Regions from separate parts of the Pseudomonas sp. NFX71 genome, predicted to be linked through region 1. Evidence: riboswitches for the same ligand, from Rfam matches in the RefSeq annotation. Region 1 holds a riboswitch; the other holds the start of a gene.
The links. Region 1 has a riboswitch for cobalamin ahead of cobW (cobalamin biosynthesis protein CobW). Riboswitches for the same ligand answer to the same signal wherever they lie in the genome.

Region 1 (4,610 bases):
CTCCTTCAAACTGGCCACGGCAATCGGCAAGGGATTTAACCCCGCCGCTTGCAAACGCTGGCAGAAAATATCAATGAACGCAGTGTTCGCCGCCTGCAAATGCGAGCGGTAAAACAGCACCGCTGCCACCGGTTGCCCGGCCTGCCAGTCGGCCTGCCAATCACTCAATGCGGCGGGGCTTTTTTGCGGGTGGTAGATCGCCGTACGCGGCAGGGTTTGTGGCTCGGCCCACGCATAGTCGCGGTCCAGCCAGCGATTGGCCAGGCAGCGAAACAGATCGAGAGCGTTGGTCATGCCGCCCTGGCGCAGGTAATGCCAGAGTCGATCACGGTCCTCAGGTTTCACCGTGCTCAGGTCGCTGAGTTCCGGGTCCGGGCGATCATCGCCGGGCACCAGAATCAGCTGCACGCCGCGTTGCGAAAGCTCGACCAGACGCTCGACGCCGTAACGCCAATAGGCAATGCCGCCGTGCAACGAAATCAGAATCACCTTGGCATGGCGCAGTACTTCATCGACATACAAGTCGACCGAGGCGTGGTTCTGCACCTGCATCGGGTTGGCCAGACGCACACTCGGGTAATCGTCCGGCAACTGCTGCGCCGCTTCGGCGAGCAACGCCAGGCTGGAATCGCCGCTGCACAGGATCACCAGCTCGGCGGGGGTTTGTCCAAGGTCGGCAATGTTGTCGTCCGACACGAAACCGCCGGGCTGGGTCCTGAGCAGGTGCATGGGTTAAACGCTGAGCGCAGCGCGCAATTGCGCTTCGAGTTGCCCGGCGTCCAGCTCCTGACCGATCAACACCAGACGCGTGGTGCGCGCTTCGTCGGCGCCCCACTGACGGTCGAAGTGCTTGTCGAAACGCGTGCCCACGCCCTGGATCAGCAGACGCATCGGTTTGTTCGGGATGGCAGCGAAACCCTTGACCCGCAGGATGCCGTGCTTGACCACCAGTTGGGTCAGCGCGTCCATCAGCAGGCTTTCGTCGGCTTGTGGCAGTTCGATGGAAATGGAGTCGAACGCGTCGTGATCGTGATCATCTTCGCCTTCATGGTGGTGATCATGATGGCTGTGACGGCCGTCGATGTGCTCTTCGGAACCGGCGCCGAGGCCGATCAGCACGTCCAGTGGCAGGCGACCGCTGCTGGCTTCGATGACTTTCACCGCGGGCGGCAGTTCTTCGGCGACTTCAAGGCGCACGCGGGCCAGGTCTTCGGGGCTGATCAGGTCGGCCTTGTTGAGAATCACCAGGTCGGCGCTGGCCAGTTGGTCGGCGAACAACTCGTGCAGGGGCGATTCGTGGTCCAGGTTCGGGTCGAGTTTACGCTGGGCGTCGACCTGGTCCGGGAAGGCCGCGAACGTGCCGGCGGCAACGGCCGGGCTGTCGACGACGGTGATCACCGCGTCAACCGTGCAGGCGCTGCGGATTTCCGGCCACTGGAAGGCTTGCACCAAAGGCTTTGGCAGGGCCAGGCCGGAGGTTTCGATCAGGATGTGGTCGAGGTCGCCGCGACGGGCGACCAGTTCGCGCATCACCGGGAAGAATTCTTCCTGGACGGTGCAGCACAGGCAGCCGTTGGCCAGCTCATAGACCCGGCCGTTGGCTTCTTCTTCGGTGCAACCGATCGAGCATTGCTTGAGGATTTCGCCGTCGATGCCCAGTTCGCCGAACTCGTTGACGATCACCGCGATGCGGCGGCCCTGAGCGTTGTCGAGCATGTGCCGCAGCAAAGTGGTTTTGCCCGAGCCGAGGAAGCCGGTAACGATGGTGACGGGGAGTTTGGCCAGTGTTTTCATCGGATGCCCTTTGGCAAGGTGGCGGGCATACGGGACGACGACCGCGGCTGCACAGGCAGGCGCGCGGAAGATTTCGCCACCGGATCACCCCGCCCGGTTGTAGTGAGAATTCGTGTCGAGGCAGGTCTCCTGGCTGACGGTGTGCCTGTCGCTAGACTGGCGTTGGCTGCGCCTTCCCGCGGGCTCCAGGGCTGGAGCGTGCAGTGGCGTGGCAGCGAACATCACCGTTCACAGTTGCGGGGGCAGCCGCGGCATCGACCGCGTTCCCTTCTTAGCTTCGGCAAACGCCGAAGAACCTCGAAAGCGCAAGGCTACGCATGGTGCGTGGGCGGGTCAATGTCCGTCAGTTGATTGCAATCCCCTCGCCACAGGTAACACTCCTTGCCCTTGCCCCCGAGTTGAGAACCCTTGCCAATTGACGCCCAACCCCCGCCCATGCTCTCCTACACGCCTTGTTACGGGTGCCCTTCACAGGGTGAAACGGGAAACCGGTGAATCATGTGCTTTACTCAAAGCCATGTCAGTCCGGTGCTGCCCCCGCAACGGTAAGCGAGCGAAGCGTCAGATCCACTGTGCCAGCAGTTCGGCATGGGAAGGTGACGCTTGCAGGTTTCGGCTGATGCCAAAGCCCCTCGCGAGCCCGGAGACCGGCCCGCAACACAAAGTGACGATTACGTTCACTGAATAACAAACCCGCGGTGGGCGGGCGCTGTTTGAACCTCTGCGAGCCCGATTCGCAGGGGTCTTCCATGCGCTCTATTCACCCGCTGACAGACCAGAGGGAAGCGCCATGTCGATCATCAGCAGCACCGGCAGCAACACCGATAAGAGCACCGCCAGCACCACCACGACCCTGACCCAACGCCTGACCGCTGCCGTATGCGCATCGATCCTTGGCGCGTGCCTCGTGTATTTTGCCGGTTTCTCGCACATCGAAGCCGTGCACAATGCCGCGCACGATACCCGTCACAGCTCCGCCTTCCCGTGCCATTGAGACCTGTCGACATGATCAAGCGTATCGCGCAAACCGCAGGCTTCACCGGGCTGCTGGCCGCCCTGTTGCTGACCCTGCTGCAAAGCTTCTGGGTCGCACCGCTGATTTTGCAGGCCGAGACTTACGAACAATCCGAGCCGGCCGCTGTTCAAGTCCATGAGCACGCCGCTGGCACCGCCGCTCACGCCCACGATGCCGAAGCCTGGGAACCGGAAGACGGCTGGCAGCGCGTGCTGTCGACGACCGGCGGCAACCTGGTGGTAGCCGTAGGTTTCGCCCTGATGCTCGCCGGCCTCTACACCTTGCGTGCGCCGACCAAAACCTCCCAGGGCCTGCTCTGGGGCCTGGCCGGTTACGCGACGTTTGTACTGGCGCCGACACTCGGCCTGCCACCGGAACTGCCGGGCACTGCCGCGGCGGACCTGGCACAACGGCAAATCTGGTGGATTGGCACGGCAGCGTCGACCGCCGTCGGCATCGCGCTGATCGTGTTCAGCCGTCACTGGCTGATGAAGGTACTGGGCGTGGCGATTCTCGCCGTTCCCCACGTCATTGGCGCCCCGCAACCGGAAGTGCACTCGATGCTCGCGCCGGAAGCCCTGGAAGCCCAGTTCAAAATCGCTTCGCAGCTGACCAACGTGGCGTTCTGGCTGGCCCTGGGCCTGATCAGTGCCTGGTTGTTCCGCCGCAAAAGCGATGGCCAATACCACGCATGACGCAGACCAGCACAGCGCCGACTTTAGTGGTCGGCCTGGGCTGCCAGCGCGGCTGCCCTGTCAGCACGCTGCGGGCGTTACTCGATCAGGCGTTACAGGCGCATCAAATCGGACTTCACCAGATCAAGGCCCTGGCCAGCATCGACCTGAAGCGCGACGAACCTGGCCTGATCGAGCTCGCCGCACAACTCGCGCTGCCCTTGATGTATTTCAGCAGTGAGCAACTGGCCGGTTATCAACCACAACTCAGCCACCGCTCGGACATCGCTTTTGAGCGCACTGGCTGCTATGGCGTAGCCGAAAGCGCCGCCCTCGCCCTCGCTGAACAACTGGCTCAGGCACCGGCAAAACTGCTGATCTCGCGACAGAAATACGCCCAGGCCACCCTGGCATTGGCGTGCGCCGCGTAAAATCCTCGATAATCCCCGCCTTCGATCATGAGCAATCTTCATCTGAAGCCTTGCCCAGGCCCTTTTTCTGACAGGAAACGACGATGACCGTCTACTTCATTGGCGCAGGTCCCGGCGACCCGGAACTGATCACCGTCAAAGGCCAGAGGCTGATCCGCAGTTGCCCGGTGATCATCTACGCCGGCTCCCTGGTGCCTGCCGCCGTACTGGAAGGCCATAATGCCGAACAGGTGGTCAACAGCGCCGAACTGCATCTGGAACAGATCATCGAACTGATCAAGACTGCCCATGCCAATGGCCAGGATGTGGCGCGTGTGCATTCTGGCGACCCAAGCCTTTATGGCGCGATCGGCGAACAGATTCGCTACCTGCGTGAGCTCGATATTCCGTTTGAAATCATTCCTGGTGTCACGGCCACGGCGGCCTGTGCAGCGCTTTTGGGTGCGGAGCTAACGTTGCCGGACGTGTCACAGAGCGTGATTCTGACTCGCTACGCCGACAAGACGGCGATGCCCGCGGGTGAAGAGCTCGGCAGTCTGGCGCAACATGGGGCGACCATGGCGATCCATCTTGGGGTCAATCATCTGGAGAAAATCCTGGTTGAATTGCTGCCGCATTACGGCGCGGACTGTCCGATTGCGGTAATTCACCGGGCGACCTGGCCGGACCAGGACTGGGTGGTGGGGACGATTGCGG
Region 2 (4,610 bases), 1.1 Mb from region 1:
GCACCCGCGGCCATCACCGGGCCGGCGTTCGGACTGTCCCATGTCGGACCCTGGGTGCGCCAGCATTTCAAGGCGAGTCGGGTTTTGCCCAGCAGCGCGTAGGTCAACGCCACCAGTCGCGCAGGAATGTAGTTGAGCACGTCGTCGATCTTCGCCGCGGCCCAGCCAAAACGTTCGAAGCGCTCGGTGCGATAACCCCACATCGCATCCAGCGTATTGCTCAATCGGTAGAGCACCACTCCGGGCGCGCCGGCCACTGCAAACCAGAACAGCGCGGCAAACACCGCGTCGCTGCCGTTCTCCAGGACGGATTCGGTGGCGGCGCGGGCGACCTCGGTTTTATCCAGCTCACTGGTCTGGCGGCTGACCAGGTAACCGACACGCGTGCGCGCTTCCTCCAGATCATCACTGCGCAGCGCCGTGGCCACCGGCGTGACGTGTTCACCGAGGCTACGCAGGCCGAGGGCGCAATAGAGCGCGAGAATCTCGACGATCCAGCCGACATAAGGCGCCCAGGAAAAAGCCGTGGCGAGCAAGGTCAGCGGCACGACCGCGATCACCCAGGCGGTAACGCCGTGGCTGCGCCAGCCGCGTCCTTCACCATTGAAACGTTGTTCGATGCGGTCGGCAAAACGGCCGAACGCCACCAGCGGATGCCAGCGTTTGGGTTCACCCAGCAGCGCATCCAGCGCCACTGCGGCGACACTCAACAACGCCACACTCATTGACTCACTCCCCAATAATTCTCATACAGCAATTCGCTTAGCGGACGCGCCTGCGCCCAGCCTTCGAGTACCAGCATCGGCGCCGGATAGAATTCCTTGACCGGCCCGAGGCAAAGAATCGCCAAAGGTTTGGCCCCTGCGGGCAAACCCAGCAGGTCGGCCAGGGCTTGCGGTTCGAATAAAGAGACCCAGCCCATGCCCAGTCCTTCGGCGCGGGAGGCTAGCCACAGGTTCTGGATCGCGCAGGACAACGAGGCCATGTCCATTTCGGGCAAGGTGCGGCGGCCGAAAATGTGGCGTTCGCGGTCGTCCATCAGCGCGGCGACCAACACTTCCGCGCAGTCGTTGATGCCTTCGACTTTCAGCTTCATGAATTCGTCGGTGCGTTCGCCGAGGGCTTCGGCGGTGCGGATGCGTTCTTCTTCCACCAGCACTTGGATCTTGCCGCGCAGGGTGCGATCGCTGATGCGGATGAATCGCCAAGGCTGCATCAGGCCGACGCTTGGGGCCTGATGCGCGGCTTCGAGCAGTCGCCGGAGCAACTCAGGTTCGACGGTGCCGCCGCTGAAGTGGCGCATGTCGCGGCGTTCGGCTATCGCGCGATACACTGCTTCCCGCTCGGCTTCACTGAATGCGTTGTCGGTCATGGCCTCATCGCTGGCAGGCCAGCTCCCACAGGGATCTGCGTTTCTTCAGGTAATACACGGTCAACTGTGGGAGCTGGCCTGCCAGCGATGGCAGCTTCACGGTCAGGCGCAAACAGCGCAGCTACAGCGTTCGGATTGGACGGGAAATAGAAATGCACATAGGAAGCCGTCATCCGCCCCTGCCGATAAACCGCCTCCGCTCCGCGCCCGCCGTTAGGACTGAGGCCACGGGCAATCGGCTCAAGTTCGGTGCTGGTCAACGAATGATGATAGGTGTGGCCGCGCAGCGAACCTTCGGGCAATTCCACCGCCTGCAACGCCAGCGCCGCCAGCCGTTTCTGCATCACCGCATCACCGGCCAGCAACCCCACCAGTTTTGCGCGAGTACCTTCGACATCGGTCAGCGAATCGAGCAGATACAGCATGCCGCCACACTCGGCCAGCAACGGTTTGCCCGCCGCATGGTGAGCGCGAATGGCGCCAAGCATGGAGGTGTTCTGTGCCAGCGCGACATGGTGCAATTCCGGGTAACCGCCCGGCAGATAGAGACTGTCAGCCTCCGGCAATTGCGTGTCGCGGATCGGCGAGAAGAATGACAATTCGGCACCCATGGCTCGCAGCAAATCCAGGCTCGCGCCGTAGGTGAAAGCGAAGGCTTCATCACGGGCCACGGCAATCCGTACACCGGCCAGCAACGGTTCGGCGGCGATCACTTCTGGAGCGGCGAACTCCACAGGTGGCGGCAGCGCAACGTCACAGCTGTTGGCCAGTGATTCGGCCGCCGCATCGAGACGCAGGTCGAGATCGTTCAACTCGCTGGCCTGAACCAGACCGAGGTGCCGACTCGGCAATTCAATCCCGGTCTCCCGGGACAATGCGCCGTACCAGCGCAAGCCTTCAGTCAGGCTGCCTTCAAGCAACTGCGCATGGCGCAAGGTGCCCACCCGGTTGGCCAGCACGCCAGCGAACGGCAGGTCCGGCTGATACTTCGCCAACCCCAACGCCAGCGCACCAAAGGTCTGCGCCATCGCCGTCCCGTCGATCACCCCGAGCACCGGCACACCGAAATGCCGCGCCAGGTCAGCGCTGGACGGCGTGCCGTCAAACAGCCCCATGACGCCTTCGATCAGGATCAGATCGGCTTCATCGGCGGCTTCCCACAACAGTCGACGACTTTCCTGCTCGCCGACCATCCACATGTCCAGTTGGTAGACCGGCGCACCGCTGGCGCGCTCGAGAATCATCGGGTCGAGAAAGTCCGGACCGCATTTGAACACGCGCACCTTGCGCCCCTGATTGCGATGCAAACGGGCCAGCGCGGCGGTGACGGTGGTCTTGCCCTGACCGGAAGCCGGCGCGGCAATCAAGACCGCCGGGCAATGACGTGGTTGACTCACAATTCGACGCCTTTTTGCGCTTTGATGCCGGCCTGGAAGGCGTGCTTGATGACGCCCATTTCTGTAACGGTGTCGGCCAGTTCGATCATTTCCGGCTTGGCGCCGCGACCAGTGACCACCACGTGCTGCATCGGAGGCCGCGCCTGCAAGTCGCTGAGCACCTGATCGAGATCGAGGTAACCGTGCTTGAGGGCAATGTTCAGTTCATCCAGCACCACCAGGCCAATCGACGGATCCTGAAGCAGTTCACGGGACACTGCCCAGGCGGCTTCGGCGGCGGCGATGTCGCGTTGGCGGTCCTGGGTTTCCCAGGTAAAGCCCTCGCCCATCACATGAAAACGCACCTGCTCGGGAAAGCGCCGGAAAAACAGTTCTTCGCCCGTGCTGTTGCGGCCCTTGATGAACTGCACCACGCCGCATTGCATGCCATGGCCCAGGGAGCGGGCGAGCATGCCGAACGCCGAGCTGCTTTTGCCTTTGCCGTTGCCGGTCAGCACCAGCAGCAGGCCGCATTCATTCGGCGAGTTGGCGATGCGTTCATCGATCACGGCTTTTTTGCGCAGCATGCGCGCCAGATGGCGTTCGTCACGATCGGGAGTATCAGTCATGGGGAGCTCTCCGTTGAGGCTGGATAACGGCGGGCAGGCACAAGAATAGACGGCAAGAAGCCTGGCATCGCCCACCGTGATGCCGCTGGATGGATCAGGCCGGTCTCCGGGCTCATGAGCGGCACTCCGCCTGACTGCGCGCCTTCCCATGCCGATATCGACACAGTGGCAACAATGCTCAGTCTTCACTCATTTACCGTTGCGGGGGCAGCGCCGGGATCGTGATTGTTCATGAATGGAACGAATGCACTCACCGGCTTCCCTGTTTCACTCTGTCGACCAAGGCCACAGAGCACCTGAAACAAGCCGCGAAGGTTAGAGGGTTGGGGGTGGAGCGTCAATTAAAGCCGGGACGCCGTCGGGCGATTAACTGCCGTTGATCAATTAACTGACGCCAATCTTGTGCCACACTCTCAGCAGTGATATCAAAGCGCCACAACCTGACAACACAATAACAAGGGTGAGCCACATGCAAGGCATGATCATCAGCAATCCGAAGCTGGAATTCCTGCGCCCGGTGCTGGAGCGCTGGTTTGACTGTATCGACCGTTACAACGCCGTGCGCGGCGATAACGACACGCCTTACTGGTACGACGAAAAAGCCAACCTCGGCTTGCTCTCCGCCGCCGCATGGACCGCGGAAATGGTCACGCTGCAACAGACACCGACCCGCAAACAGAACGAGGAAGGCGAACGCAACGCCCGCGCCGACCTGTTCATCGCCACCAGCGAAGAACGCGCCTACCTTCAAGCCACGCAGCGTTGGCCACGGGTCAACAACCTGAACCTGACACAGGCGCTGGCCGATATCACCAGCGACGCCAGGCGAATCAGCTACGCCAGTGACCTGAAACTCGGTTGCCTGTTCGTTGCACCGCAAAAAGCCCAGCATGGCGCCACCCCGGAAGAACTCCAGGACATGGTCGACGATCTGCAAAAGGAACACTCCTGCGCCGTCGCCTGGTATTTCCCCTATGCCTACCGCAAGTTGCGTAATGAAACGGGCAACTATCATCCTGGCATCGCCGTGCTGTTCAAGGAAGCCCGCGGCTGACCGGTTGAACCATCGCGGGTGTGCGCTTCTCTATTGATCAGGTCACTGCATTTATAGGGAAGATCAGCATGCACAAGCCCCCGTTCGTTCTCGTCATCGCCCTGGCCGGAGGGCTCGCCGCCTGCGGTGAAACCTCCAGCCTGCAAGTCTCCGACGGCACCGGCCCGTCACCCAAATTG

Region 2: another riboswitch for cobalamin. It lies ahead of cobO (cob(I)yrinic acid a,c-diamide adenosyltransferase); the one in region 1 lies ahead of cobW (cobalamin biosynthesis protein CobW).

Annotation. Positions count from the first base shown of each region.
Region 1 covers NZ_CP182230.1:4,847,980-4,852,589, reverse strand. The annotation lists gene cobN (cobaltochelatase subunit CobN) at 1-729, opposite strand, end outside; gene cobW (cobalamin biosynthesis protein CobW) at 733-1,794, opposite strand; cobalamin riboswitch at 1,896-2,109, opposite strand; cobalamin riboswitch at 2,237-2,465, shown strand; gene ACM1ZW_RS22715 (CbtB domain-containing protein) at 2,585-2,788, shown strand; gene ACM1ZW_RS22710 (CbtA family protein) at 2,800-3,504, shown strand; gene ACM1ZW_RS22705 (cobalamin biosynthesis protein) at 3,501-3,914, shown strand; gene cobM (precorrin-4 C(11)-methyltransferase) at 3,998-4,610, shown strand, end outside.
Region 2 covers NZ_CP182230.1:3,786,242-3,790,851, reverse strand. The annotation lists gene cbiB (adenosylcobinamide-phosphate synthase CbiB) at 1-725, opposite strand, end outside; gene bluB (5,6-dimethylbenzimidazole synthase) at 722-1,372, opposite strand; gene ACM1ZW_RS17545 (cobyrinate a,c-diamide synthase) at 1,369-2,769, opposite strand; gene cobO (cob(I)yrinic acid a,c-diamide adenosyltransferase) at 2,766-3,377, opposite strand; cobalamin riboswitch at 3,457-3,692, opposite strand; gene ACM1ZW_RS17535 (hypothetical protein) at 3,847-4,431, shown strand; gene ACM1ZW_RS17530 (PQQ-dependent sugar dehydrogenase) at 4,500-4,610, shown strand, end outside.